One region of the Citrobacter sp. VF227 genome, then DNA from elsewhere that is predicted to be linked to it. Evidence: predicted binding sites of a transcription regulator. Region 1 holds the regulator's gene; each other region holds the start of a gene.
The links. Region 1 encodes sigma-54, which starts transcription at its own class of promoters, with help from an activator protein. Its sites were predicted from a motif close to GTTGGCACANNTTTCGCTNT; they were not measured.

Region 1 (9,886 bases):
CAACAGCGTAGCGTGATGAGGGAAACCCCGCATTTCTTGCACATTCTCAAACGTCACGCCAAGAATTGAGTATTATTGTGCCAAGTTGTCGTGAAGGAACCCTCTATGAAGCAAATCCGTATGCTGGCGCAATATTACGTCGACCTGATGATGAAGTTGGGTCTGGTGCGCTTTTCGCTGCTATTAGCGCTGGCTCTGGTCGTGTTGGCAATTGTGGTGCAGATGGCTGTCACCATGGTGCTGCATGGTCAGGTAGAAAGTATTGATGTTATCCGTTCTATCTTTTTTGGTCTGTTAATTACCCCTTGGGCTGTCTACTTCCTGTCAGTGGTGGTGGAGCAACTCGAAGAGTCCCGACAACGCTTGTCACGACTGGTCCAAAAGCTGGAAGAGATGCGCGAGCGCGATCTCAAGCTCAATGTGCAGTTGAAAGATAATATTGCCCAGCTCAATCAGGAAATTGTTGAGCGCGAAAAAGCCGAAGCGGAGCGCCAGGATACGTTCGAGCAACTGAAGGTTGAAATCAAAGAGCGCGAAGAAGCGCAGATCCAGCTCGAGCAACAGTCTTCCTTTCTACGCTCTTTCCTTGATGCCTCGCCGGATCTGGTTTTTTATCGTAATGAAGATAAAGAATTTTCCGGCTGTAACCGTGCCATGGAACTGCTGACCGGCAAGAGCGAAAAGCAACTGGTGCATTTAAAACCGGCTGATGTTTACTCCCCTGAGGCGGCTGAAAAGGTAATTGAAACCGACGAGAAGGTATTCCGTCATAACGTCTCGCTCACCTACGAACAATGGCTGGACTACCCGGACGGGCGCAAAGCCTGCTTTGAAATTCGTAAAGTGCCGTACTATGACCGCGTAGGTAAGCGACATGGCCTGATGGGCTTTGGGCGAGATATTACCGAGCGTAAGCGTTATCAGGACGCACTTGAACGTGCCAGCCGTGATAAGACCACCTTCATTTCCACCATCAGCCACGAGCTGCGCACTCCGCTTAACGGTATTGTCGGCTTAAGCCGGATCCTGTTGGATACGGACCTGACTGCTGAGCAGGAAAAATACCTGAAAACCATTCATGTCTCTGCCGTGACGCTTGGAAATATTTTCAACGATATCATTGACATGGACAAGATGGAACGACGTAAAGTCCAGCTCGATAACCAACCTGTTGACTTCACCAGTTTTATGGCGGATCTGGAAAACCTCTCTGGCCTGCAGGCGCAGCAAAAAGGGCTGCGTTTTGTACTTGAGCCAACGTTACCGCTACCGCATAAGGTCATTACCGACGGCACGCGTTTGCGCCAGATTCTGTGGAATCTGATAAGCAACGCCGTGAAGTTTACACAGCAGGGGCAGGTGACCGTAAGGGCGCGCTATGACCAGGGCGATATGCTGCATTTCGAGGTTGAAGATTCTGGGATCGGCATTCCGCAGGATGAGCAGGATAAAATCTTCGCCATGTATTATCAGGTGAAGGACAGCAACGGTGGCAAACCGGCAACGGGAACCGGGATTGGACTGGCCGTATCGAAGCGTCTGGCGAAAAATATGGGCGGTGATATTACGGTCTCCAGCCAGGCTGGCAAAGGCTCGATCTTTACGCTGACCGTGCATGCGCCTGCGGTAGCGGAAGAGATAGAAGACGCCTTTGAAGACGATGACATGCCGCTGCCAGCCCTGAATGTGCTGCTGGTGGAAGACATTGAACTGAACGTTATTGTCGCGCGTTCTGTGCTGGAAAAACTGGGCAACAGTGTCGATGTCGCCATGACCGGGAAAGCCGCGCTGGAAATGTTCACGCCGGGCGAATATGACCTGGTGTTGCTGGATATTCAGCTACCGGATATGACCGGCCTGGATATCTCGCGCGAGCTGACGCAAAAATACCCACGTGAGGATCTGCCGCCGCTGGTTGCGCTCACCGCCAACGTCCTGAAAGATAAAAAAGAGTATCTGGACGCGGGAATGGACGACGTGCTGAGTAAGCCGCTGTCGGTTCCGGCGTTAACCGCCATGATCAAAAAATACTGGGATACCCGAAACAAAGAGGAGAGCACTGTGACATCTGAAGAGAGCAGTAAATCGCAAGCGCTGTTAGATATTCCTATGTTGGAACAATACCTCGAGCTGGTGGGACCGAAGTTAATTACCGACGGGCTGGCGGTGTTTGAGAAGATGATGCCGGGATATTTGAGCGTGCTGGAATCCAATCTGACCGCACGTGACAAAAAAGGCGTGGTTGAGGAAGGCCATAAAATTAAAGGTGCGACAGGTTCAGTGGGACTGCGCCACTTGCAACAGTTAGCTCAGCAAATCCAGTCGCCGGATCTCCCTGCTTGGGAAGATAACGTTGCTGAATGGATTGAAGAGATGAAGCAGGAGTGGCAGCACGACGTGGCAGTATTAAAAGCCTGGGTGGCGAGCGTGGAAAAAAAATGACCCCGGCTTGACCGGGGTGCGCGAATACTGCGCCAACACCAGGGAAATCGTGGCTGCGCCGTAAATTATTATCATTGTTTACAAGGGCGCAGCCCTAATTCTCAGGCCGCACGCAGTTAAGATAGCAAATCTTAAATAATTTGTTACATGAATCAGTTAAATGTGTGAAGCGTAGCATTTAAATCATAATAACTAATATGTTTCAGCCAGTTGAGAAAGGAGTATCACGATGAAAAAAGTGGGTGTAGTCCTCAGCGGATGCGGCGTGTACGACGGTGCAGAGATCCATGAAACTGTTCTCACGCTTCTGGCCATTGCCCGCAACGGCGCACAAGCCGTCTGCTTTGCTCCGGATAAACAACAAGCGGATGTGATTAATCATCTGACCGGCGAGCCGATGCAGGAAACGCGAAATGTGCTGATTGAAGCCGCACGTATAACACGTGGTGATATCCGCCCTCTCGCTCAGGCAGTCTCAACGGAACTGGACGCGTTGATAGTGCCAGGTGGGTTTGGCGCGGCCAAAAATCTGAGCAATTTTGCCAGCCAGGGCAGCGACTGCCGGGTTGATAGCGACTTAGCCGCGCTGGCGGTGGCCATGCATCAGGCGGGTAAGCCGCTGGGTTTTATGTGTATTGCGCCCGCCATGTTACCTAAAATTTTTGACTTCCCGCTGCGTCTGACCATCGGTACTGATATCGATACGGCAGAGGTGCTGGAAGAAATGGGCGCTGAACATGTTCCGTGTCCGGTTGATGACATTGTCGTCGATGAAGACAACAAAATTGTCACCACGCCCGCCTATATGCTGGCACAGGACATCGCTCAAGCCGCGAGCGGTATCGAGAAACTGGTCTCGCGTGTTCTGGTACTGGCTGAATGAAAAAAGGAGTTACCGCCTTTCTGCGACGTATCTTTCTGCGGGCGGTCATTGTCCTCGCCGTATTCTGGGGCGGGGGCATCGCACTTTTCAGCGTGATGCCTGTACCTTTCTCTGCGGTAATGGTTGAACGGCAACTGGGCGCATGGCTGTCCGGTGATTTTGGTTATGTGGCGCACTCGGACTGGGTGAGCATGGATGAGATCTCTGTGTGGATGGGACTGGCTGTCATTGCCGCAGAGGACCAGAAGTTTCCCGAGCACTGGGGATTCGATGTCTCCGCCATAGAGAAAGCGCTGGCGCACAACGAACGTAATGAAAACCGTATCCGCGGGGCGTCGACCTTATCGCAACAGACGGCAAAAAACCTCTTTCTGTGGGATGGGCGTAGCTGGGTGCGTAAAGGCCTCGAAGCCGGGCTTACGCTGGGTATGGAAACCGTCTGGAGCAAGAAACGTATTCTGACCGTTTACCTGAACATTGCTGAGTTTGGCGATGGGGTTTTCGGCGTGGAGGCGGCGGCGCAGCGCTATTTCCATAAGCCAGCCAGTCGGTTGAGTCTGTCTGAAGCGGCCTTGCTGGCGGCGGTATTGCCCAATCCTTTGCGTTTTAAGGCGAATGCGCCTTCTGGTTATGTGCGTAGCCGTCAGGCGTGGATTATGCGCCAAATGCGCCAGTTAGGCGGTGAGTCGTTCATGCGGGAAAATAAGCTGTATTAACGGGGTTATTGCCGGAAGAGGGCTTAAACGCCTTATCCGGCCTATTGGCCAGGTGCTGAAACGGTAACTCTGCACTCGACTAATCTTCGTCAAACCCTGAATTAAATAGCGCAATTACTGCTGCCAGGGCTTCAACTTCCTGTGGACCCGTGGCTTCGACTTCAATCTGACGCCCTTTAGCGGAATCCAGCATCAGCAGAGCGATAACGCTGTTTGCCTCGGCTTCCGTTCCTTCATCATTACGCAGCAAAACTTCTGCTTCAAAGCCCTGCATCAGTTCAAACAGTTTCATTGCTGGGCGGGCATGCATGCCCAGCTTGTTCGTGATTTCAACAGTTTGCTTCACGGTCATGATTTACGTTTTTCCAGCGTACGATGGCGTGACTGCACGTTTTTACCGCGTGAGCGGAAATAGTCTGCCAGCTGCTCTGCAATATACACCGAACGGTGTTTCCCGCCGGTACAGCCGATGGCTACGGTGAGGTAGCTGCGGTTGTTGGTTTCCAGCATGGGTAACCATAGCTCAAGATAGCTGCGCGTCTGGTAGATAAAATTGTGTACTTCTGTGTGCCTGTCGAGGAAGGCGGCGACGGGTCGGTCAAGACCGGTCATCGGGCGCAGCTTCGGATCCCAGTGTGGGTTAGGCAGGAAACGCACGTCAAACACGTAATCCGCGTCAATGGGAATGCCGTGTTTGAAACCAAAGGATTCGAATACCATCGTCAATTCGCGTTCGCGTTTGCCCAGCAGTCGGGTACGCAACATTTCCGCCAGTTCGTGCACGGACATTTCGGAGGTATCAACGATCAGGTCAGCGCGAGAGCGCAAGGGCTCCAGCAGGTCGCTTTCCTTATCGATAGCGCTTTCCAGAGATAAGTTCTTGCTGGAGAGTGGGTGCAGGCGACGCGTGTCGCTGTAGCGACGAATCAGGGTGTTCCGATCGGCGTCAAGGAACAGCAGCTGTGGTGAGAAGCCTTCAGGCAGATTGTTCATTGCCTGCTCGAAAATCTCCGGGGACTCAGGCATGTTGCGCACATCAATGCTGACGGCTGCAGAAATCTGGCGATCGGCCAGAGTACGAGCCAGATCGGGCAACAGCACTACGGGAAGGTTATCCACGCAGTAAAAACCCATATCTTCCAGCGCACGCAAGGCGACAGATTTGCCTGACCCCGAACGACCGCTGACGATCATCAGTACCATGTACTGTTTCTCCTCACAACGACAAAAAAGGATGCCATTGGGCTGTTATGCTTCATCCTGTCCACCTTCGGTGTCCGTGATGATTTGATACAACTCCTGGTCACTCTGTGCGGCGCGCAGGCGACGGCAGATTGTTTTATCTGCCAGACGTTTGGCGACCAGTGACAACGTATGCAAATGCGTCTTGGTTTGGTCCGCCGGTACCAGCAGAGCGAAAAGCAGATCGACGGGTTGATTATCGATGGCGTCAAAAGCGATAGGCGTTTCAAGTTGCACAAACACGCCCACTGCGCGCATCGTGTCTTCTTCGAGCTTTCCGTGCGGGATAGCAATACCATTCCCGATGCCGGTACTACCCATTTTTTCACGCGTTAAAATAGCTTCAAATACCAACTGAGAAGGCAAGCTGAGCTGCTTTGCCGCCAGTTCACTGATGATTTCCAGTGCGCGTTTCTTGCTTTGGCAGTGAACTGCCGCGCGTGTACATTCCTGGTTAAGAACATTGCTCAGTTGTAGAGTCGTATCGTTATTTGTCATAATTTCACCTAAGCGCTAACTGTACAAATGGCCTGTTGTGCTACACAACAGGCCGTCCTGCACCCGCTAACTGCCCGGACAAGTTAGTGCTGTTTCAGTTTATCTTTATGTTTTGTTAATTGCCGAGCCAGTTTATCAATTAAACCGTCAATGGCGGCGTACATATCCTGACCTTCCGCACTGGCATGAATTTCGCCACCGTTCACATGCAGTGTTGCGTCCGAGATATGTGTAACCTTCTCCACTTTCAACACAATATAGACCTGATTAATCCGGTCGAAATATTGTTCGAGCTTGGCGAATTTTGTATTAACAAAATCGCGCAGGGCTTCCGTGATTTCGACGTTGTTTCCAGTGATGTTGAGCTGCATAGTGTCTTCCTTATCGGTTGGGTCAGACCAGCTGTTTGCGCTGGTTAGACGGCGGAATGGATAAAGACTCTCGGTACTTCGCAACGGTGCGGCGTGCCACCATGATACCCTGTTCTGACAACATAGAGGTTAACTTGCTGTCGCTCAGCGGTTTCGCGGGGTTTTCCGCAGCAATTAATTTCTTCACCAGCGCACGGATCGCCGTGGATGAGGCTTCGCCTCCGCCTTCAGTGTTAACGTGACTGGAAAAGAAATACTTCAATTCAAAAATGCCGCGCGGACTGTGCAGATACTTTTGCGTGGTCACTCGGGAAATGGTCGATTCGTGCATCTCGACGGCCTGGGCGATATCCGCCAGCACCATCGGTTTCATAAACTCTTCGCCTTGCTCAAAGAAGGCTTGCTGCTGTTCAACGATGCAGCGGCTGACGCGCAGCAGCGTATCATTGCGGCTTTCCAGGCTTTTAATCAGCCACTTCGCATCCTGCAGATTACTACGAATAAACTGGCTGTCGGCATCGTTGCGCGCGCTGTTGCACATGGCGGCGTAGTGCTGGTTAATCTGCAGCCGTGGAATGCTGTCACCGTTGAGTTCGACCACCCAGCGATCGTTATGCTTACGCACCAGTACATCTGGAATGACGTACTCTGGCTCACCGGTCTGGATAGACTGCCCGGGTCTTGGGTCCAGAGACTGAATAAGGTTAACGGCCTCTTTCAGCACCTCTTCTTTCAGTCGGGTCACGCGCATTAGCGTGCGGAAGTCATGGTTGGCTAGCAGATCGAGGTGATCGCTGATGATCAGGGACGCTTCTTCCAGCCACGGCGTGGCTTTATCAAACTGTGAAAGTTGGATCAGTAAGCAGTCGCGGAGATCTTTGGCCGCTACGCCCACGGGATCAAAACGCTGAACGCGTTTAAGCACGGCTTCGATTTCATCCATACCGATGTCGTCATCGCCCATGCTTTCGAGAATATCGTCCAGAGTTACGGTGAGATAACCGGTTTCGTCTACCGCATCAACAATGGATGTCGCAATAGCGCGATCGGTATCTGAGAACGGGGTCAGCTCCACTTGCCACATCAGGTAATCCTGCAGCGATTGCGTGGTCTCACCCTGATACACAGGCAGTTCGTCGTCGATGTAATCCCCGCTGGTACCCGAAGGCGTACCGGCGGTGTAAATTTCATCCCAGCTGGCGTCAAGCGGCAGCTCTTCTGGCATCTCTTTTTGTTCAAGAGCATCTGCAGTGTCGAGTGATTCGCTGTCCTGTTTTTCCTGGGTATCAATTTCGTCGTGAAGATCGGTTTGCTCGAGCAGTGGGTTACTTTCCAGCGCTTGCTGAAGTTCTTGCTGAAGTTCCAGCGTGGACAGCTGCAACAGACGGATAGCCTGTTGTAGCTGAGGCGTCATCGCCAGTTGTTGGCTAAGCCTGAGTTGCAAACCTTGCTTCATGTTCAGAGTTTTTCTCTCCTGCGGTGACGTGAAGTCTTCTACCCTATCAGAGTCTGAAGTCTTCCCCAAGGTATACGCGCTTCACGTGCTCATCCTGCAGTATTTCTGTTGGCGTACCGTGCGCGATCAGGTGGCCCTGACTCACGATGTAGGCGCGCTCACACACTGCCAGCGTTTCGCGGACGTTGTGGTCGGTAATCAGCACGCCAAGCCCGCTGTCGCGCAGGTGTTCGATGATCCGTTTGATATCAATAACCGAAATCGGGTCAACACCGGCAAACGGTTCATCCAGCAGGATAAATTTCGGATTAGCGGCCAACGCGCGGGCGATCTCCACGCGGCGTCGTTCGCCACCGGATAGCGACTGTCCCATGCTGTCACGCAGGTGTTCGATGTGGAATTCTTCCATCAGTTCGTTGGCGCGATCTTCCCGCTGCTCGCTGGTCAGATCGTCACGAATCTGCAGCACCGCCATCAGGTTATCAAACACGCTCAAGCGGCGAAAAATTGACGCTTCCTGCGGTAAGTAGCCAATGCCGCGACGTGCGCGCGCATGCAAAGGCAGCAGGCTGATATCTTCGTCATCAATGATAATGTTGCCCGCATCGCGCGGGACAATGCCGACCACCATGTAAAAGGTCGTCGTCTTGCCCGCGCCGTTAGGACCGAGCAGACCGACTATCTCCCCGGAGTTGACGGTCAGACTGACATCTTCCACCACGCGGCGGCCTTTATAGGCTTTTGCAAGGTTCTTTGCAGTTAATGTTGCCATAACGAATCAGTTACCTTTTTTCTCTGCCGGAGCCTTGGCCTTGTTTTTGTCCTGCAACTGCGACGGAACCAGAACAGTGGTGACGCGCTTGCCTTTCTCGCTGAAGGCCTGCATTTTCTGCTCTTTTACCAGATAGGTGATCTTATCGCCGGTAATGTTGCTATCGAGTTGTTCCAGGTAGGCGTTACCGGTCAGGATGACGAGATCCTTCGCCAGTTCATAGTGCATGTGTGAGGCGCGACCTTTAACCGGTTTACCGTTGTCCTGCATCTGGTAGAAGGTTGCGGGATTACCGTAGCCATCAATAATCTCTTTGCCCTGTTCGCCACCAGGGCGGGTCACAACGACTTTATCGGCGTTAATTTTGATGGTGCCCTGAGTCATCACCACGTTGCCAGTAAAGGTGACAACATTGCCCTGCATATCGAGCGACTGCGTGTCAGACTCAATATGGATCGGCTGCTCGGTATCGCCGGTGACGGCAAATGCCGGAATGCTGGCGGCCAGAAGTGTGCTGGCAAGCATAAGGTTAAGGCTGAGTTTGTTTGTTTTGAATTTCATATGAGGTTCTAACCTTTTCAATCAGCTCGGCGTTCTTGCTGCGTAAGTTACCGCGCATCTTCAGTCCGCTGGAGTTAAATGTTGTGCCATATAACGTGACAAGATCATCGGAAGTGACGTCTTGTGTCACCAGGTTAATCTGCGCGTTATCGGTGGTAATTCTGCGTAGTTGAGAGTCAGGCACCAGAGCGTTGACTTCAACATGGCCGTACAGATACAGCATGCGATCGTTGGTCAATTTGGCTTTATCTGCCTTGATCGACCAGGTCGGTACTTTATCCTTATCAAACGTGGTTAATACCGGTTGAGTAAACCAGGAAACCGCTTGTTCTGAATAATATTCAACGTGTTGCGCGATCAAGTTATAGCTCAGCGCGCCTTCCGGGCTATACACGAGGGTATCAGTATGTTCGCTCTTATAGGTTGGCTCATTGTTATTGACGACAGCCTGAGTGGTGTCGTCTTTGTCTGCCAGATTAATACCAATCATCACAAGGACAGCCAGCGACAGTAGAATGATAACCCAACGTCTGGTTTTGCTCATATCGATTGCCCTTTGGCCTCGTCCAGTTTGCCCTGTGCCAGCAGTAATAAATCGCAGACTTCACGCACAGCGCCGCGTCCCCCGTCAATACGGGTGACATAATCTGCCCGCGGGATCAGCAAAGGGTGAGCATCCGCCACCGCCACGCTTAATCCCACTTGTGCCATCACCGGCCAGTCGATCAGATCGTCGCCAACGTAGGCGACATTTTCGGGCGCGACCGCCAGTTTGTTCAGTAGATCGCTAAAGGCGACCAGTTTATCTGACTGTCCCTGATACAGGTGCGTGATCCCCAATGTGGTACAGCGATCTTCTACAAGTTTAGCCTTTCGTCCGGTAATAATGGCAACCTCAATACCGGAAGTGAGCGCACAGCGAATGCCGTAACCATCGCGGACGTT
Region 2 (9,886 bases), on a different contig from region 1:
CCAGACGTTCAAACTCCTGCTCCTGCAATACGCGCAGCAGTTTGGGCTGAAGCTCCAGCGGCATGTCGCCCACTTCATCGAGGAACAGCGAGCTTTTATCGGCCAGCTCGAAACGTCCAATCCGCTGCGTGCTGGCCCCGGTAAATGCGCCGCGCTCATGACCAAATAGGTCGCTTTCCAGCAACCCGGCAGGCATGGCGGCACAGTTCATTTTTACCATCCGGCGGGCGTTACGCCCACTCAGGTTGTGAATTGCTCGGGCAATCAGCTCCTTACCGGTTCCGGTTTCGCCGAGAATCAGGACGGTACTGTCGCTCTGCGCCACCATTTCGACCTGTTTGAGCACGCTGTACATTGCTTCACTGCGGCCAATGATTTCGCCGAACTCGCTCTCCACGTTGTTAAGTTGTTCAGTGAGCGCCAGGTTTTCATCGACCAGGCGCTCTTTCAGGCGATGAATTTCCTGATAGGCGAGAGCGTTATCTACGGCGATCGCCACGCGTTCGGCGATTTGGCGTAGCAGTTTGAGGTTGGCAGTGGTGAACACTTTCTCTTCGCACTGCGCCAGCTTAAGGACGCCGAGCATAGTATTGCCCGACATCAGCGGCAGCAGACACAGGGTCTGTAGCTGGTTGCCCCAGGTTTCGAACAGCATCCGTTCGTAAGGGGCGAGCGTATCGCGTTCGCTCAGATTAATCAGCAGCATCTCTTTGCTTTTGAACACGCGTTCGGAAAGCGTACCAGCTTCATCCACTTCACTTTGTTCGTGCGCCGGATGATGTTCATCCAGATAGTGGGTGGAATAAATGCTGAGTTTGTTTTTGCGATCGCTGCGTAACACGATGCTGATGGCATCGATGTCGAAGTAGTGGTGGATCTCTTTGGCGACTTCGCTGACCAGTTCGTCAATGTCCAGGCGAGAGAGCACTGCATTGGTGATGGCGACCAGGATGCGAAAGTTATCACGCTCGCGGCACAACAGATCGTAATCGACGTTGTTGCTGACCCGGCTTTGAATTTGTTCAGCTACAACGCCGACTATTTGGGTGAAGGTCTGCAGCCGGTTGTACTCTTTTTCACTCCACGGACGATCCTCGTTACGGATGAATTCACAGCCGCCAAAGATGCGCCCATCCGCCGCCAGCGGCAGCAGGCAGTAGTGGCCAAATTCAGAATACAGTCCGCCAGCGGCCAGCTGTGGCCAGGTTTCAGTAAATTCGTGATAGTTGCAGTGCAGCGCATCGGGGCGGGACAAAATACGGCGTACCGGGCCATGGGCCAGTACTGTTTCGTCTTCATAATCGATGGGTTTACCATTTTCACGCGTCGCAAAATAACGCGCACGCTGCGTTTGTGCCTGCCATAAGACAATAGCCGCACAGTCGGCCAGCGCTGAACGCTTGACCAGCTGCGAAAGCGCCTCGCTGAGAGACGGGAGATCGGGCTGCTGTAATAATGTACGAGTAATATCGAACAGGCCTTGCTGTCCGAGGTCACTCATCGGTGTATACGACATATTGCTTTTCCAGGAAAAGCACCGCAGAACGGTGCGAAAACGGTAAATGAATTATAGGTATAAGTCGTAAATTATTGCCGGATAGCGATTTCAGCTTATCCGGCCTACACGTTGCCGCTAATGGGCTGTTAGCATATACGAGGTAAGGGTTCGGCGTGTGGTAAATCAAGGGTTCGTTTCACGCCGTAGAGTCCGGCAAGACGCACACCCTTGCGCTCTACCACTTCGCCAATCATTGCGGCATCGCGTCCTAACGGATGCGCGCGCAGCGCGGCAAGTGCCGTTTCAGCGGCCTGACGTTCAACGGCAATCACCAGCTTGCCTTCGTTAGCAAAGTTGAGCGCATCGAGGCCCAGCAGTTCGCAAACGCCACGTACTGCAGGCTTCACGGGCAGGGCCGCTTCTGACAGCTCAATACCAAACCCGCATGATGCGGCAAATTCATGCGTTACCGCATTCACGCCGCCACGGGTCGCGTCACGCAGAGCCTTCACGCCGGGGATATCACGTAGCGTCTGGATAAGCGGTGTCAATACCGCGCAGTCACTGACCAGTTCGCCATCAAGACCCAGTTGTTCGCGGAGGTTGAGGATAGTTGCGCCATGATCGCCAAGCGTACCGCTGACCAGCAGCACATCGCCCACGCTCAGGGTTTGTGCCCCCCAGTGAATGTTAGCCGGGATCGCGCCCATTCCGGCGGTGTTGATAAACAGTTTGTCCGCCGCGCCGCGCTGTACAACCTTGGTGTCGCCGGTGACGATGGCAATGCCCGCTTCGCGCGCGGTTGCCGCCATGCTGTTAACGACGGTTTTCAGTGTCTCCATTGGTAAACCTTCTTCGAGGATAAAACCGCAGGAGAGATAGCGCGGGAGCGCGCCGCTGACGGCCACATCGTTAGCCGTACCACAGATAGCCAGCTTGCCGATATTCCCCCCCGGGAAGAACAACGGATCAATAACATAGCTGTCGGTTGAAAACGCCAGACGGTCGCCTTCAGCGACCAGTTGCGCCAGTTCCAGACGTGCCTGATCTTCCTGTTCCGCCAGCCACGGATTCGCAAAAGCCTCCATAAACAGACTGTTGATCAACTGCTGCATAGCTTGACCGCCGCTACCGTGGGCGAGTTGTACGCTGTTCATGCTTCACACTCCTGCTGACGATATTGATACCAGGCGGCACATGCGCCTTCTGAGGAGACCATCAGGGCGCCAAATGCGGTCTCCGGATTACAGGTTTTACCAAACAACGGGCACTGATGCGGTTTGCATCTGCCGGTCAATACTTCTCCGCAACGCGCACGCGGATCGTCATACACCTGCTGCGGTGCTGGCTGGAAATGCGCTTCGGCATCAAAGCGTTGATACTCCGGCGTCAGATGAACACCGGAAGATTCAATTACGCCCAGACCGCGCCATTCGCTGTCGCCATTGACGCAGAAAACGTCGGCAATTGCCTGTTGCGCTAGCGCGTTACCGGCGTCCGGTACCACGCGACGGTACTGGTTTTCTACCTGGCTGTGCGCGGCAATTTTCTGCTCAATCAACATCACCACGCCCTGCAGCAGATCGAGCGGTTCGAAACCGGCGACCACTAACGGACGATGGAAATCTGAGGCAATGAAATTATAGGCATCGGTACCAATCACCATGCTGACGTGGCCCGGCGCTAAAAAGGCATCAATGCCGTTGTCCGGTTGTTCCAGCAGGCTGCGCAGCGTAGGGATAAGCGTGATGTGCTGGCAGAAAAAGTAAAAATTCTGCACGTCACGCTGTTTTGCTTGTTGCAGGGTAATGGCGGTTGTTGGCATGGTGGTTTCAAAACCCAGGCCAAAGAACACAACCTTACGCGTTGGGTTTTCCTGTGCCAGCTTCAGCGCATCCATCGGTGAATAGACGATGCGGATATCCGCGCCGCGCGCCTTGGCTTGTAGCAGGGAACCTTGTTTACCCGGGACGCGCATCGCATCGCCAAAGGTGCAGAAAATCACTTCCGGATGGCTGGCAATTTCTACACAGCTGTCGATTCTGCCCATCGGTAGAACGCAAACTGGGCAGCCCGGACCATGAATAAACTCGACGTTTTCAGGCAGTAATTGATCGAGACCGAACTTGAAGATTGCGTGAGTATGACCACCACAAACTTCCATGATGCGCAGCGGGTGTTCAGCAGTGTAGGGGAGGAGTGCAGCACGTTCACACAGGTGCTCTATCAACTGCATCACCTGTTCTGGTGCGCGGTATTCGTCAACAAAACGCATTATTTTTCCTCGCCATACAGCAACGCGCCGACATCCGGCTCAACGTCAAACATGTTTTGTAGCGCATCGAGCGTGTCGCGCGCTTCTGCTTCATTAATGATGCTCATGGCAAAGCCGACGTGAACCAGTACCCACTGGCCCAAACGGGGTTGACCATGCTCATCGTAGCTACCGACCAGCGTCAGATCGACGTCGCGCTGAATACCGCAAACGTCGACTTTAGCCTGGTTGCCGTCAATGGTGCGGATTTGACCCGGAACACCTATGCACATCGCTGCGTCTCCAGCCAGGAGAGCCATTGGTCCATCCCTTCGCCGCTGGTGGCAGAAATCAGGATGATCTCAATTTCCGGGTTCACTTCCCGGGCGCTGGCGATGCACTTATCTACGTCAAAATTGAGGTACGGCAGCAGATCCACTTTATTGAGCAGCATCAGCGAGGCGGCGGCAAACATATGCGGGTATTTCAGCGGTTTGTCTTCGCCTTCAGTGACGGAAAGCACGGCCACTTTATGGCGTTCGCCGAGGTCGAAACTCGCCGGGCAAACCAGGTTGCCGACGTTTTCAATGAACAAAATACCATTGTCTTCAAGCGGCAAACGCGGCGCGGCGTCAGCGATCATTTGGGCGTCGAGGTGGCAACCTTTACCGGTGTTGACCTGGATGGCTGGCGTGCCCGTGGCACGAATACGTGCGGCATCGTTAACCGTTTGCTGGTCGCCTTCAATGACGGCACACGGCACGTTGTCTTTGAGCTTCATCAGCGTTTCGGTCAGCAGCGTGGTTTTACCGGAACCCGGGCTTGAGACAAGGTTCAGTACCAGATGCTGACGAGCGGCAAAGCGGGCGCGGTTGCGTTCGGCCAGACGGTTGTTTTTATCCAGTACGTCAATTTCCACTTCCAGCATGCGGCGCTGGCTCATGCCCGGCGCATGGGTACCTGCTTCACCGTGACCATAGTGCAAATCGCCTTCTTCGGTCTGACTCGGTGTGAAACTGGAGGTTTTCACACCGGTAATATTCAGTGCCGGGCGAGCCGCCGGGGCAAATGGCGCGCTGCGAAACGCCGAGTGGGGATTATGCTCATCACCCTCTATATAAAGGTTGCCTTCAGCGCAACCACATGTCGTACACATCGCTCACTCCTGATCTATTGCTTATTACTAGCTTTTTATGCCGGAAATGACTAAGTCGATATCCGGCATTAATTAATCTTCAGCGTCGCCAATTTCAATTCGCCGAATCTGTAGACCGTCATCGGCCACAATTCTCAGCGTATCGCTGTTGCATTGCGGGCACCGACGCACGCGTTGCGTCAGTAAGGTGACGTATTGCTGACAAGATTCGCACCAACATTCGGCTTCTTGTTCTTCGAGGTGGAGTTTACAACCTTCTGCAAGGGTGCCACGGCATACCAGATCAAAACAAAAGGCGAGAGCGCTGGTTTCTACGCAAGAAAATGCGCCAATTTTGAGCCAGACCCCAGTTACTCGTTTTGCGCCGTGCTGGGTGGCCTGTTGTTCAATCAATTCCAGTGCCCGTTGGCAGAGGGTTATTTCGTGCATACCGCCTCCTGTGAAGTTGCCGTACTAAAAGCAATAAACATGCCAGCTTGGATTTTTTCCAACGTGACAATGACGACGATGACGAAATGACATGTCGTCACTCGTTTTTGATTTTTTATCTGTATGAAAATTAAGGATTTTAATTTTGGCATGAAATGTGCTTAAAGCTGTTCATCTCTGCTAAACGGGTAACCTGACATGACTATTTGGGAAATAAGCGAAAAAGCCGATTACATCGCTGAACGGCATCGTCGCCTACAGGACCAGTGGCGTATTTACTGTAACTCGCTGGTTCAGGGGATCACCCTGTCGAAAGCGCGTTTGCATCATGCAATGAGCTGTGCGCCGGACAAAGATCTCTGCTTTGTCCTTTTTGAACACTTCACTATCTACGTCACGCTGGCGGATGGCTTTAACAGCCACACCATCGAGTACTACGTCGAAACAAAAGATGGTGATGATAAACAACTGATTGCACAGGCACAGTTGACCATCGACGGTAAAGTCGATGAGCGTATCAACGCCCGCGATCGTGAACAGGTGCTGGAGCACTATCTCGAAAAAATCGCCACCGTCTACGACAGCCTGTATACCGCGGTTGAGAACAATATGCCGGTGAATTTAAGTCAACTGGTTGAGGGACATAGCCCGGCTTAAGCCTCGGGTACTGCCCAGTTTTGTCATGATGCGCTTTCATTCTGCGTCACGACAGTTTAGGGAATGGGCATGTCGAAAAATGTCGAAATGACATTTCGTAGACATGTTTTCGTCAAAAATGACTATCACCTGAGGAATGCCTGGTGAATCGTTTTGTAATTGCTGACTCCACTCTTTGTATCGGCTGCCACACCTGTGAAGCTGCCTGCTCAGAGACACATCGCCAGCATGGCCTGCAGTCTATGCCGCGCCTGAAAGTGATGTTAAATGAAAAAGAATCCGCGCCGCAGCTTTGCCACCAGTGTGAAGATGCACCTTGCGCCACCGTTTGTCCGGTTAATGCGATTAATCGTGTTGACGGTGCTGTACAGCTGAATGAAAGCCTGTGCGTCAGTTGCAAATTGTGCGGGATTGCCTGTCCGTTCGGCGCGATTGAGTTTTCCGGTAGCCGTCCGCTACACATCCCGGCAAACGCCAATACGCCAAAAGCGCCTCCGGCTCCGCCTGCACCTGCCCGTGTGAGCACGCTGCTGGACTGGGTTCCGGGCGTTCGCGCCATTGCGGTGAAATGCGATCTGTGCAGTTTTGACGAACAGGGTCCGGCCTGCGTGCGCATGTGCCCAACCAAAGCCCTGCACCTGGTGAGCAACATGGATATCGCCCGCGCCAGCAAACGTAAGCGTGAGCTGACTTTCAATACCGATTTCGGCGATCTCACCTTGTTTCAGCAGGCTCAGAGTGGGGATGCAAAATGAGCGCAATTTCACTAATTAACAGCGGCGTGGCTTGGTTTGCGGCTGCGGCGGTTCTGGCATTTCTGTTTTCATTTCATAAACCGTTGAGCGGTTGGATTGCCGGGGTTGGCGGCGCGGTCGGCAGCTTGTGTACGGCGGCTGCGGGTTTTACCGTTCTGACTAATGCGCTGGCGGTGAGCGGCGTGATGCCGTTTATTGGTCACAGTCTGCAAATTACCCCGCTAAATGCCATCTGGCTGATTACGCTGGGCTTGTGTGGCCTGTTTGTCAGCCTGTACAACATCGACTGGCATCGTCATCCACAGGTCAAAGCTAACGGCCTGCTGATAAATTTGCTGATGGCAGCAGCGGTATGTGCGGTGGTGGCCAGCAACCTCGGGACGCTGGTGGTGATGGCGGAAATCATGGCGCTTTGTGCCGTGTTCCTCACCGGCTGCAGCAAAGAGGGGAAACTGTGGTTTGCGCTGGGGCGTATCGGTACGCTGCTGCTGGCGATTGCCTGCTACCTTGTGTGGCAACGTTACGGCACGCTGGAGCTGCGTCTGCTAGACCTGCGCACTCAGGAGCTGCCGCTCGGGTCTGACATCTGGCTGCTGGGTGTGGCAGGTTTTGGCCTGCTGGCCGGGATTATTCCGCTGCACGGATGGGTGCCGCAGGCACACGCCAACGCCAGCGCGCCGGCTGCGGCGCTGTTCTCTACCGTGGTCATGAAGGTGGGGCTGCTGGGTATTCTGTCGCTGTCGCTGCTGGGCGGTAACGCGCCGCTGTGGTGGGGAATTACGCTGCTGGTGTTGGGTATGATCACCGCATTTGTCGGCGGTCTTTATGCGCTGATGGAGCACAACATCCAGCGTCTGCTGGCGTACCACACGCTGGAAAATATCGGCATTATTCTGCTGGGTCTGGGTGCTGGCGTGACCGGCATTTCCCTGAATCAACCTGCTTTGATTGCGCTGGGTTTAACCGGTGGTCTGTATCATCTGGTCAACCACAGCCTGTTCAAAAGCGTTCTGTTCCTGGGCGCGGGCAGCATCTGGTTCCGTACCGGTCATCGCGATATCGAAAAACTGGGCGGGATCGGTAAACGTATGCCGGTTATCTCTCTGGCGATGTTGGTTGGCCTGATGGCGATGGCCGCGCTGCCGCCGCTGAACGGTTTTGCCGGTGAGTGGGTTATCTATCAATCCTTCTTCAAGCTGGGTAACAGCGGGGCGTTTGTCGGTCGTCTGTTAGGGCCGTTGCTGGCGGTTGGGCTGGCAATTACCGGCGCGCTGGCGGTGATGTGTATGGCAAAAGTCTATGGCGTAACGTTCCTTGGCGCACCGCGTACGAAGGAAGCTGAGAATGCCTGCTGCGCACCAATCCTGATGGGTGTGAGTGTCGTTGCGCTGGCTATCTGCTGTGTGATTGGCGGTGTGGCTGCGCCGTGGCTGCTGCCGATGATCTCCTCTGCTGTTCCGCTACCGCTGGAAACCGCGAACACCACCGTTTCTCAGCCGATGATCACGCTGCTGCTGATCGCGTGTCCGCTACTGCCGTTCATCATCATGGCGATTTTCAAAGGTAACCGCCTGCCGTCGCGTTCACGCGGTGCGGCATGGGTGTGTGGCTACGATCACGAGCAGTCAATGGTCATTACTGCGCATGGTTTTGCTATGCCAGTGAAAGAAGCCTTTGCTCCGGTACTCAAACTGCGTAAATGGCTGAATCCGGTATCACTGGTTCCGGGCTGGCAGAATGCGGCTGCGCCGGTGCTGTTCCGTCGCCTGGCGCTGATTGAGCTGGCGGTACTGGTGGTGATTGTGGTTTCACGAGGAGCCTGAGAATGAGTGTTTTATATCCGTTAATTCAGGCGCTGGTGCTGTTTGCCGTTGCGCCGCTGCTTTCCGGTGTTACCCGCGTGGCGCGTGCGCGTTTGCACAATCGCCGCGGTCCGGGCGTTTTGCAGGAATACCGCGACATTATCAAACTGCTGGGGCGTCAGAGCATTGCGCCTGCGGATTCCAGCTGGGTTTTCCGCCTGACGCCGTTTGTGATGGTGGGCGTGATGCTGACTATCGCCACTGCGTTGCCGGTAGTGACCGTTGGCTCACCGCTGCCGCAACTGGGCGATCTGATCACCTTAATTTATCTGTTCGCTATCGCCCGCTTCTTCTTCTCTATCGCGGGACTGGATACCGGTAGCCCGTTTACCGCCATTGGTGCCAGCCGCGAAGCGATGCTCGGCGTATTGGTTGAACCCATCCTGCTGCTGGGTCTGTGGGTTGCAGCGCAGGTTGCCGGTTCGACCCACATCAGCAACATCGCCGATACCATTTACCACTGGCCTGCTGCGCGTAGCATCCCGCTGATTCTGGCGCTGTGCGCCTGCGCTTTTGCCACTTTTATCGAAATGGGCAAACTACCGTTCGATTTGGCGGAAGCCGAGCAGGAACTGCAGGAAGGCCCATTGACCGAATACAGCGGCAGCGGTTTTGCGGTGCTGAAATGGGGCATTAGCCTTAAGCAATTGGTTGTTCTGCAAATGTTCGTTGGTGTGTTCTTGCCGTGGGGACAGATGGAAACCTTCACCGCCGGGGGGCTGCTGTTGGCGTTGGTGATTGCCGTCGTCAAACTGGTTCTCGGCGTGCTGGTTATCGCCCTGTTCGAAAACAGCATGGCGCGTCTGCGTTTTTGCGCCACTTCACGCGTGACCTGGGCCGGTTTTGGGTTTGCGTTTTTAGCGTTCGTCTCCTTGCTGGTGGCGTGATTTAAGAGAGTTTGAGCATGTCTGAAGAAAAATTAGGTCAACACTATCTCGCTGCACTGCATCAGGCCTTTCCGGGCGTGGTGCTGGATGAAGCCTGGCAGACCAAAGATCAGCTGACGATCACCGTCAAGGTGAACTACCTGCCGGAAGTGGTGGAGTTCCTGTACTACAAACAGGGTGGCTGGTTGTCCGTGCTGTTTGGTAACGACGAACGTCAGCTGTGCGGCCATTACGCCGTTTACTACGTGATGTCGATGGAGCAGGGCACCAAGTGCTGGATAACCGTCCGCGTTGAAGTCGATGCCAATAAGCTGGAGTTCCCGTCCGTCACGCCGCGTGTTCCGGCTGCGGTCTGGGGTGAGCGCGAAGTGCGCGATATGTACGGTTT
Region 3 (9,886 bases), on a different contig from region 1:
ACGACGCTGGTTATCCATTGGCGCCATCTCCAGCAGGATAAGGCCATCAGGCAGCCTCTGAGCAGTCACTGAGAGGATATGGGAGTGGCTGTCTATCACCAGCGTCACTTCGTTATCCGTAAAGCCCTGGCCCGCTTCCAGGCTCTCTCGCATCAATCCGATGTTTAAGGAGAAATAACTCAACAGATCGGGAAGCGGGGTACCAAACAGTTTGCGGGAGCTTTGGGCGAGCAGCTGTTGTGCCGCAGGGTTGGCGTAATGTACCGCCAGCTCATCGTCGACGAGTAAAATGCTGTTGATTAAAGAATTGAGGATCTGCCCAGCATCGGGCAGCGTGCCGGTTGCCATTCAGCAGTCTCCTGAAAAGTGTTGCACCAATTTAGTGCATTATAGCTTTTTACGCATAAAAAGCGCGAGAAAGCAGGTTGTTAGTGGAGAAAAAAGCCCATCGTGTGATGGGCTAAAAGTTCCACGGCAACTCAATTCCAGGTTATCGCGCCAGCGCGTGACGCGACCTTATCTGGAAAGTACAACTCAAACGATTAAACGCTGTAGTACAGCTCAAACTCTACCGGGTGCGGAGTCATACGCACACGGTCATCTTCTTCGCGACGCAGCGTAATGTATGCATCGATCGCTTCATTGGTGAACACGCCGCCTGCAGTCAGGAACTCACGGTCCAGATCCAGTTCTTTCAGTGCTTCTTCCAGAGAACCAGCAACCTGTGGGATCTCTTTCGCTTCTTCCGGCGGCAGGTCATACAGGTTTTTGTCCATGGCTTCGCCCGGGTGGATCTTGTTCTTGATACCGTCAAGACCGGCCATCAGCAGTGCTGCGAAGCACAGGTACGGGTTAGCAGCCGGGTCCGGGAAACGCACTTCAATACGACGCGCTTTCGGAGAAGCAACAACCGGAATACGGATAGAAGCAGAACGGTTACGGGCAGAGTAAGCCAGCATTACCGGCGCTTCGTAGCCAGGGACCAGACGCTTATAGGAGTTCGTGGTCGGGTTAGCCAGGGCGTTGATCGCTTTAGCGTGTTTGATTACGCCGCCGATGTAGAACAGCGCCTGCTCAGACAGACCCGCATATTTGTCGCCAGAGAACAGGTTTACGCCGTTCTTTGACAGGGACATGTGGCAGTGCATACCGGAACCGTTATCACCGAACATCGGTTTTGGCATAAAGGTCGCGGTTTTACCGAAACGGTGCGCAACGTTGTGCACAACGTATTTGTAGATCTGAATTTCGTCCGCTTTTTTGGTCATGGTGTTAAAGCGGGTCGCGATTTCGTTCTGGCCAGCAGTCGCCACTTCGTGGTGATGTGCTTCAACAACCAGGCCCATCTCTTCCATGATCAGACACATGGTAGAACGGATGTCCTGAGAAGAATCTACCGGAGGAACCGGGAAGTAACCGCCTTTCACGCCAGGGCGGTGACCTTTGTTACCACCTTCGTATTTGGTGGAAGAGTTCCATGCGCCTTCGATGTCATCGATAGCCACGTGAGAACCGGAGATAGATGCGCCGAAGCGGATGTCGTCAAACAGGAAGAACTCTGGCTCTGGCCCGAACAGAACGGTGTCTGCGATGCCGGTAGAACGCAGATACTCTTCAGCGCGTTTTGCGATGGAGCGCGGGTCGCGGTCATAGCCCTGCAGCGTACCGGGTTCCAGGATATCGCAACGGATGATCAGAGTAGACTCTTCATAGAACGGGTCGATGAGTGCAGTAGATGCATCTGGCATCAGAACCATGTCTGATTCGTTAATGCCTTTCCAGCCACCGATTGAGGAGCCGTCAAACATTTTGCCTTCTTCAAAGAATTCGGCATTTACCTGATGAGCAGGAATAGTGACGTGCTGTTCTTTACCTTTAGTATCAGTGAAGCGCAAATCAACAAACTTCACTTCGTGTTCGTTCAGCATCGTCAAAACGTGTTCAGCGGACATACTTACTCTCCCGGATTGGTCATGGTCGTCGTGGTAACGAAGTCTTCAATTCTGCAAAAAATTGGCCGTGTCGCCGTAAAAAATATAAAGCGAAATCTGTGCCAACTTTTAAATTGCCCCTAAAAGGCGTTATCATGCGCACTATCGTGCAAAGGGGCTGCACCATGAAGGTTGTATTGCACCATTATAGTGCTTTAATGTGAACATTAAGCACCATATTGGTGCAAAGCATGTCAGATTACCCCTTTTAACGCTCCGTGAATGTGATCACAAAGAAACTCTGCAATACTTGTTTGCGGAGGATGTTTGTGATCCTGTTTTGTACTGCGATTAATCCGTGTACAATAACGCGCTATTTCTAAAATGCCTGAGGCAAAGTTGTGATCGAAAATTTGCGTAACATCGCCATCATCGCGCACGTAGACCATGGTAAAACGACCCTGGTAGACAAGCTGCTCCAACAATCCGGTACGTTCGATGCACGTGCTGAAACCCAAGAGCGCGTGATGGACTCCAACGATTTGGAGAAAGAGCGTGGGATTACCATCCTCGCTAAAAACACCGCTATCAAATGGAATGACTACCGTATCAACATCGTTGATACCCCGGGGCACGCCGACTTCGGTGGTGAAGTTGAACGTGTAATGTCCATGGTCGACTCCGTGCTGCTGGTGGTGGATGCAATGGATGGTCCGATGCCGCAGACGCGCTTCGTGACCAAAAAAGCCTTTGCCCATGGCCTGAAGCCAATTGTTGTTATCAACAAAGTTGACCGTCCTGGCGCGCGTCCTGACTGGGTTGTTGACCAGGTATTCGACCTGTTCGTTAACCTCGACGCTACCGACGAGCAGCTGGACTTCCCGATCGTTTACGCTTCCGCGCTGAACGGTATCGCAGGTCTGGATCACGAAGATATGGCTGAAGACATGACTCCGCTGTATCAGACCATCGTTGATCGTGTACCGGCTCCGAACGTAGATCTTGATGGCCCGCTGCAGATGCAAATCTCTCAGCTGGACTACAACAACTACGTTGGCGTAATCGGCATTGGCCGCATTAAACGCGGTAAAGTTAAACCGAACCAGCAGATCACTATCATTGATAGCGAAGGCAAAACCCGTAACGGTAAAGTCGGTAAAGTCCTGACTCATCTGGGTCTGGAACGTATCGAGAGTGATATTGCCGAAGCCGGTGATATCATCGCGATCACCGGTCTGGGCGAACTGAACATCTCCGACACCATCTGCGATCCGCAGAACGTCGAAGCGCTGCCGGCTCTGTCCGTTGATGAACCGACCGTAACCATGTTCTTCTGCGTAAACACCTCTCCGTTCTGTGGTAAAGAAGGTAAATATGTTACCTCTCGTCAGATCCTTGACCGCCTGAACAAAGAGCTGGTGCACAACGTTGCGCTGCGCGTTGAAGAAACCGAAGATGCGGATGCGTTCCGTGTATCCGGTCGTGGTGAGCTGCACCTGTCTGTTCTGATTGAAAACATGCGTCGTGAAGGTTTCGAAATGGCGGTTTCCCGTCCGAAAGTAATCTTCCGCGAAATCGATGGCCGTAAACAAGAGCCGTTCGAAAACGTAACGCTGGACGTCGAAGAGCAGCATCAGGGTTCTGTCATGCAGGCTCTGGGTGAGCGTAAAGGCGACCTGAAAAACATGAATCCAGATGGCAAAGGCCGCGTACGTCTTGACTACGTGATCCCAAGCCGTGGTCTGATCGGTTTCCGTTCAGAATTCATGACCATGACTTCCGGTACCGGTCTGCTGTACTCCACCTTCAGCCACTACGACGATGTTCGTGCGGGTGATGTGGGTCAGCGTCAGAACGGCGTACTGATCTCCAATGGCCAGGGTAAAGCAGTTGCGTTCGCACTGTTCAGCCTACAGGACCGCGGTAAGCTGTTCCTGGGCCACGGTGCTGAAGTTTACGAAGGCCAGATCATCGGTATTCACAGCCGTTCTAACGACCTGACTGTAAACTGCCTGACCGGTAAGAAACTGACCAACATGCGTGCGTCCGGTACTGACGAAGCAACGGTTCTGGTTCCGCCGGTTAAGATGACTCTGGAGCAGGCTCTGGAATTCATCGATGACGACGAACTGGTAGAAGTTACTCCAACCTCTATCCGTATTCGTAAGCGTCACCTGACTGAAAACGATCGTCGCCGTGCAATGCGTGGCGCGAAAGAAGAGTAATTAACGCTCTTTCTCAGGTAAGCATAAAAAAGCCGCTGATTATCAGCGGCTTTTTTTATCTAAAAGATCAGGTCGTTTCCTGCTCTGCAATGACTAGCTCAATATTTTCTAAATCAAGCAATTGCTTGAATGAATTGGGTGGCTGGGAATCGGTAAAAAATGCTCGAATTTTACGCATATTACCGATGGATACAGCGGCTGAGGCAGTAAACTTAGTATGATCAGCAACTAACAGCGTATTACGTGCATGCTTAATCATCGTTTTGGCGACAAGCGCTTCGTTAACGTCAAATTCCAATAGGGTGCCGTCTTCTTCAATGGCACCAATACTAGTAATCAAATAGTCGGCTCTGAATCCTTCAATAAAGTTCACTGCTCCTGGACCAACAATACCGCCATTATGAGCACGTAGCGTTCCACCGGGCACCATGACCTCAAGATCTTGATTCTTATATAAGACCTGTGCAACACGAAGACTGTTAGTAATGATGCGGAGATCCCGGCGGTTCAGCAAAGCTCGTGCGACGGCTTCCACCGTTGTACCAATGGTAATAAATACCGTACAGCGTTCAGGAAGATAATCAGCAACCGCCTCCGCAATCGCTTCTTTTTCCTGGGTAAGGGACAACTCTCGCTGTTCAAAGGCGGTATTCATGACGCTGGATACACGTCCGGCTCCACCATGATGTCTGGTGATCAAGCCCTGTTCGCTTAATTTACGAATATCCCGGCGCACGGTTTGCGTGGACACGTCCAGCAATTGTGCGAGCTCTTCGATATTCATATAGCCGCGTTCTGTAATGTAATGAACAAGTTGATCGTGTCGCGGATTACCGGTGACTTCAATGATGCTCATGAATACTCCTGGACTTCTTCCCCGTAATTGTTGGCTATTTTACGCATAAAGTGACAAAAATGATTCGGTTTGCGCACGATTAGGAATTCCGGCTCGTCCACCCGCCTGAGTGCATTTCATCGCCGCCACCGCACTTGCGAAGCGAATCGCCTGGTCAGTCGGCATTTGCTCTGCAAGAGCTGCTGCCATTGCACCATGGAAAACATCGCCTGCACCGGTTGTATCCACAACATTGACAGAAAATGCAGTCTGTTGACACATATGCCCATTTTCGACCCATAGTGACCCTTCGCCACCAAGCGTAACGTACACTTTACCATTGGTTTGCTCAGCGGCCAGTTTAAGTGCCTGTTGTGCATCATCTTGCCCGGTCATTCTTTTCAGACCTGGAGTTGAAAAAACGGCATGATCGGCCAGCGCCACCAATGGGGTTATATCTTGTGGTGTCATATCGGCATCCAACAGCGTTGGAACTCCAGCGGCACGTGCCAGTTCGAAGGATTTCAACGTTCCTTCATGCCAACGTACATCGGCCAGAACGATGTCATAACGGGAAAAATCAATCGACTCCAGCCACCCTGCATCCGTATCGAGATCTGGGCTTGGATAGTTCACGATGATGCGTTCGCCATGCTGGTCGACCAAAATTGCGGACTGGGATGAACGGGAGTTCGGGTATTGCCGGCAGAACGCCGTATTGACCCCCCAGCTCTGAAGCTCGTTAAGCAAGGTATCCCCACAACTGTCATCGCCTACACGTCCTATAAAATCAACGTCAATACCAAGCCGGGCAATGGCGACAGCTGCCGTTGCTGCCGGGCCGCCACCTGTCTCCAGATATTGATTTGACTGATATTTCCCCCCGCCATCGGGCAGGCTGTTCAGAGAATAAATACGGTCCTGAACGGTGATTCCAACACATGCAATTCTGGTCATATTTGGTTAGTCCTGTGTGATCTTGTCTTCTTTTGTTCATTTTAATGACATAAATGATCAAATTAGTGACGTGTGTCTTGTTTTTAGTCATAAATTACAAATATGCTCAAAAACAGACGAAAACGATTTTTTAATTGTAATTATTTTGTCAACCTGAGACAGGAGAGCATTCATGACAACCGTTGCATTTTTGGGCTTGGGCCAGATGGGCAGCCCAATGGCTAATAATCTGTTGCAAAAGGGACATGCTTTGCGTGTGTTCGACGTAAACCAACAGGCAGTCAATGAATTAGTACAAAAAGGTGCGACTGCTACTCAAACACCTGCCGAAGCCGCTAAAGATGCCGAATTCATTATCACTATGCTGCCAAATGGCGACATCGTTCGGCAAGTTCTGCTGGGTAAAGATGGCGTAAGCGAAGGCCTGTCTCCCAATGCATTGGTTATTGACATGTCCACGATTCATCCATTGCAGACCGATGCATTGATCCATGAGATGAAAGAGAAAGGCATCAGCATGATGGATGCCCCCGTGGGCAGGACGTCAGTTAACGCGATTGACGGCACGCTGCTGATTCTTGCTGGCGGAACGCCTGAACAGGTTGAACGTGCTCGCCCTGTGCTGATGTGTATGGGGAATGAGCTGGTGGAAGCTGGCGGTCCCGGTATGGGGATCCGCGTAAAGCTCATCAATAACTATATGAGTATTGCGCTGAACGCCTTGTCAGCGGAAGCCGCTGTTCTTTGCGAATCATTGGGTTTGAGCCTTGATGTGGCCATTAAAGTCATGAGCGGCACTGCCGCAGGCAAGGGGCACTTTACGACAACCTGGCCTGGCAAGGTACTTAAAGGAGACCTTTCTCCGGCATTCATGGTGGACCTCGCGTTGAAAGACCTGCGCATTGCCGTCGATGTCGCTAGTCAGACCGGCGCGCCGCTCAATATGGGCATTGCAGCAGAAACCTATTACACCCGTGCCAGCGAGAACGGTCGAGGCCGTCAGGACTGGAGTGCACTGTTATCTCAGGTTCGTCAGCAGGCTGGCCGACCAGATTCACTCTAAATTTTAAACAGTTACAGGAGTTATTATGTCTTCCCACAATACCCCATACACGCTGAAAGATATTTCTCGCCCTGGCGGTGGATTTGCCATGCTGGCCGTTGATCAGCGTGAAGCAATGCGCCTGATGTTTGCAGCGTCTGGACACCCTAAACCGGTTGCCGACAGCGTATTGACTGATTTTAAAGTTGCAGCAACACAAATTCTGTCTCCTTACGCTTCAGCGGTTCTGGCAGATAAACAATTTTGTCTCGATCAGATTGTCTCTCAAGGTGCAGTGGCTGATTCATGTGGACTGATTGTGGCGGCTGACCATTTTGTTCCGGGTAATGGTATTCCAGTTGATAGTGTCGAAATTGACAGAGCGATTGATCCGCATAAAGCCCGCGAAATGGGTGCGAAAGCCATGAAGTTGTTGGTGCTGTGGCGTGAAGATGAACCTGCAGAAGAACGTTTGGCTATGGTGGCTGAGTTTGTTCAACGCTGCCGTAGCGCAGGGTTGGTCAGCATCATTGAACCGGTCGTCCGACCTCCTCGTCGTGGTTGGGAATTTGACCGGGAAAGTGCCATCGTTGCCGCAGCGGCTGAACTCGGTTGCACCGATGCTGACCTCTATAAAGCTGAAATGCCATTAGGCGGCAAAGGTGATGAACAGACCCTACTTGCTGCGTGTCAAAAGTTGCATGAACAAATGAAAATGCCGTGGGTCATTCTCTCTTCTGGTGTTGATGCGGATATTTTTGGCCGCGCGGTCCGTATCGCCATAAAGGGTGGAGCTTCCGGATTCCTGGCAGGGCGTGCCGTTTGGGCATCGGTTGTTGGTGCTCAAGATCCGCAAACAATGTTGCGTGATGTGTCGGTTCCACGCTTACAACGTCTGGCAGAAATCGTCGATGAAGGGATTTCTCAGCGTTAATCACCCATTTTAACGAATCTGGAGAAGAACCATGGATAAGATTACCCAAGTTCTATTTTCTGATATTGGGAAGGTGACCACCCAATATGTTGAGCTGCCGCACCAGGAACTTAAACCGCAAGAAGTCCGCATTGCTCCGGTGTTTTACGGAATATGTGGCTCTGATCTGCATGTACTGAAAGGAGGACACCCATTTGCAAAACCTCCGGTTGTGCCTGGACATGAAATTGCGGCACGCGTAACTGAAGTGGGCAGTGAAGTAACGAATGTTAAGCCGGGCGATCATGTCGTAGTCGACCCGATAATGGCCTGCATGGAGTGTCGTGCTTGTAAAGCGGGCCGCTTTAATCTCTGTGAGCCGCCACAGGTTGCAGGCTTCCGGGCACCGGGTTTTGCCCGCTCGCAGCACATTGTACCTGCACGAAATTGCCATGTTGCACCTGCTTCGTTACCACTAAAAACACTGGCTTTCGCTGAGCCCGCAGCCTGCGCGCGTCATTGCGTGAGCCGTATGCCGAAAGCGTCATTGGAAAGTGTACTAGTGATAGGTGCAGGGACAATAGGCTTATCCATCGTTCAAGCATTGCGCATCATGGGCGCGGGAAAGATCACCGTCATCGAACCTGATGCCGCCAAGCGCGCGTTGTCGTTAAAGCTAGGTGCCACCGAAGTCTGGGCTCCGGGGGAATTGGATGCACAGGTCCGTTTTACGGGGGCAATTGATGTTGTTGCTGCCCAGACCACGCTGAATGATGCATTTACCCACGTTTATGCTGGCGGAACGGTAGTGTGCATGGGGGTACCGAGTGGCCCACGTGAAATACCTCTTCCGATGATGCAGCGCTTCGAACGCGATTTGTTGAATTCCGGCATGTATATCCCGGAAGACTTCGATGCCGTGATTGAATGGCTTGCGGATGGGCGGTTTGACACCAGCGAACTGGTGACTGATCTCTTCCCTGTCGAAGATGCGGATAAGGCGTTTGAACGTGCGCAGCAAAATGACTCTATAAAAGTCATGCTGCAATTTGCTGAGGTTTGATGCTGTAACCCTCTGTCTGGCGCTGCTTATGGGTAGCGCCATCCTACAACAATGAAAAAGGATGCTGCGATGAGTCACATCACCAGTCCTACACCTTACTCGATCGGCCGTCCCCAGGACGTGATTGATATTGTTAACAAACATTCAGCAGTAAACACCAGTGTCGGCGTCATTTTTATCGCTCTTGGCGGCATTCTAATTGATGCCTATCAGGCGGCGATGGTGGGGTTTGGTAATAAATATATTGCATTGCAATTTGGTATTTCACCGGGGCTGGCGGCGACGGTTAACGCCTCTGTTTTAGTCGCCGCCCTGATTGGTGGATTACTGGCGAACCGTGTGATTAACCGCTTTGGTCAAAAGCGTGCTTTTATCATCGGAATGGGCCTGTGCACAATAGGTGCCGCAGCCGTCGCGATAGCCCCGAACATCTGGTGGGTGCTGGTGTGTCGCGTAATCATGGGATTTGGCTTGGGTATTGATTTCCCGCTGGCAACAAATGCGGTGGCAGAACTACGCGGCTCAACATCTAAGAAAACCGGTTCGTCAGTTAATCTCTGGCAAATGGCCTGGTATGTATCAACTACGGTCGTCTATCTTGTGCTGCTTCCACTGTTGTTGTCGGGTATCGCAGAAGAGCAATTATGGCGCTATGGTATTTTCATTGGTGCTATTTTTGCCGTCATTATCATGATCCTGCGTTATTTCTTCATCGGTGAGTCTGCAATGTGGGCCGCACGAGTCGGACGTTATGATAAAGCCTGCGATATTCTGGCTAAACGCTATGGTGTTCATGCTCGCGTTGCTGCCAAACCAAAAAGCGATGATTTTTCTGCTGAAAAAACAGAAAGTAAGTTTCATGGTGGTTATGGGATTTTATTTAACTCACGTTATCGCAAACGTACTATTCTCGGCTGCGT

Region 2: a site for sigma-54 is predicted at 5,365-5,384, ahead of hypA (hydrogenase maturation nickel metallochaperone HypA). Genes of this name have one in related genera too.
Region 3: a site for sigma-54 is predicted at 2,039-2,058, ahead of glnA (glutamate--ammonia ligase). Genes of this name have one in related genera too.

What each region holds. Positions count from the first base shown of each region.
Region 1 covers NZ_JBRFVF010000006.1:178,025-187,910, reverse strand. Annotated here, with positions in the region: gene ACU8YC_RS18670 (TIGR01212 family radical SAM protein) at 1-11, shown strand, start outside; gene arcB (aerobic respiration two-component sensor histidine kinase ArcB) at 106-2,442, shown strand; gene elbB (isoprenoid biosynthesis glyoxalase ElbB) at 2,672-3,325, shown strand; gene mtgA (monofunctional biosynthetic peptidoglycan transglycosylase) at 3,322-4,041, shown strand; gene npr (PTS phosphocarrier protein NPr) at 4,121-4,393, opposite strand; gene rapZ (RNase adapter RapZ) at 4,390-5,244, opposite strand; gene ptsN (PTS IIA-like nitrogen regulatory protein PtsN) at 5,290-5,781, opposite strand; gene hpf (ribosome hibernation promoting factor) at 5,865-6,152, opposite strand; gene rpoN (RNA polymerase factor sigma-54) at 6,175-7,608, opposite strand; gene lptB (LPS export ABC transporter ATP-binding protein) at 7,655-8,380, opposite strand; gene lptA (lipopolysaccharide ABC transporter substrate-binding protein LptA) at 8,387-8,941, opposite strand; gene lptC (LPS export ABC transporter periplasmic protein LptC) at 8,910-9,485, opposite strand; gene kdsC (3-deoxy-manno-octulosonate-8-phosphatase KdsC) at 9,482-9,886, opposite strand, start outside.
Region 2 covers NZ_JBRFVF010000007.1:13,245-23,130, forward strand. Annotated here, with positions in the region: gene flhA (formate hydrogenlyase transcriptional activator FlhA) at 1-1,516, opposite strand, end outside; gene hypE (hydrogenase expression/formation protein HypE) at 1,645-2,655, opposite strand; gene hypD (hydrogenase formation protein HypD) at 2,652-3,773, opposite strand; gene hypC (hydrogenase 3 maturation protein HypC) at 3,773-4,045, opposite strand; gene hypB (hydrogenase nickel incorporation protein HypB) at 4,036-4,908, opposite strand; gene hypA (hydrogenase maturation nickel metallochaperone HypA) at 4,981-5,337, opposite strand; gene hycA (formate hydrogenlyase regulator HycA) at 5,536-5,994, shown strand; gene hycB (formate hydrogenlyase subunit HycB) at 6,138-6,749, shown strand; gene hycC (formate hydrogenlyase subunit 3) at 6,746-8,572, shown strand; gene ACU8YC_RS19070 (respiratory chain complex I subunit 1 family protein) at 8,575-9,498, shown strand; gene hycE (formate hydrogenlyase subunit HycE) at 9,516-9,886, shown strand, end outside.
Region 3 covers NZ_JBRFVF010000011.1:102,548-112,433, reverse strand. Annotated here, with positions in the region: gene glnL (nitrogen regulation protein NR(II)) at 1-348, opposite strand, end outside; gene glnA (glutamate--ammonia ligase) at 543-1,952, opposite strand; gene typA (ribosome-dependent GTPase TypA) at 2,333-4,156, shown strand; gene ACU8YC_RS22280 (DeoR/GlpR family DNA-binding transcription regulator) at 4,224-5,012, opposite strand; gene ACU8YC_RS22275 (sugar kinase) at 5,052-5,948, opposite strand; gene yihU (sulfolactaldehyde 3-reductase) at 6,121-7,011, shown strand; gene ACU8YC_RS22265 (aldolase) at 7,037-7,924, shown strand; gene ACU8YC_RS22260 (zinc-dependent alcohol dehydrogenase) at 7,956-8,966, shown strand; gene ACU8YC_RS22255 (MFS transporter) at 9,036-9,886, shown strand, end outside.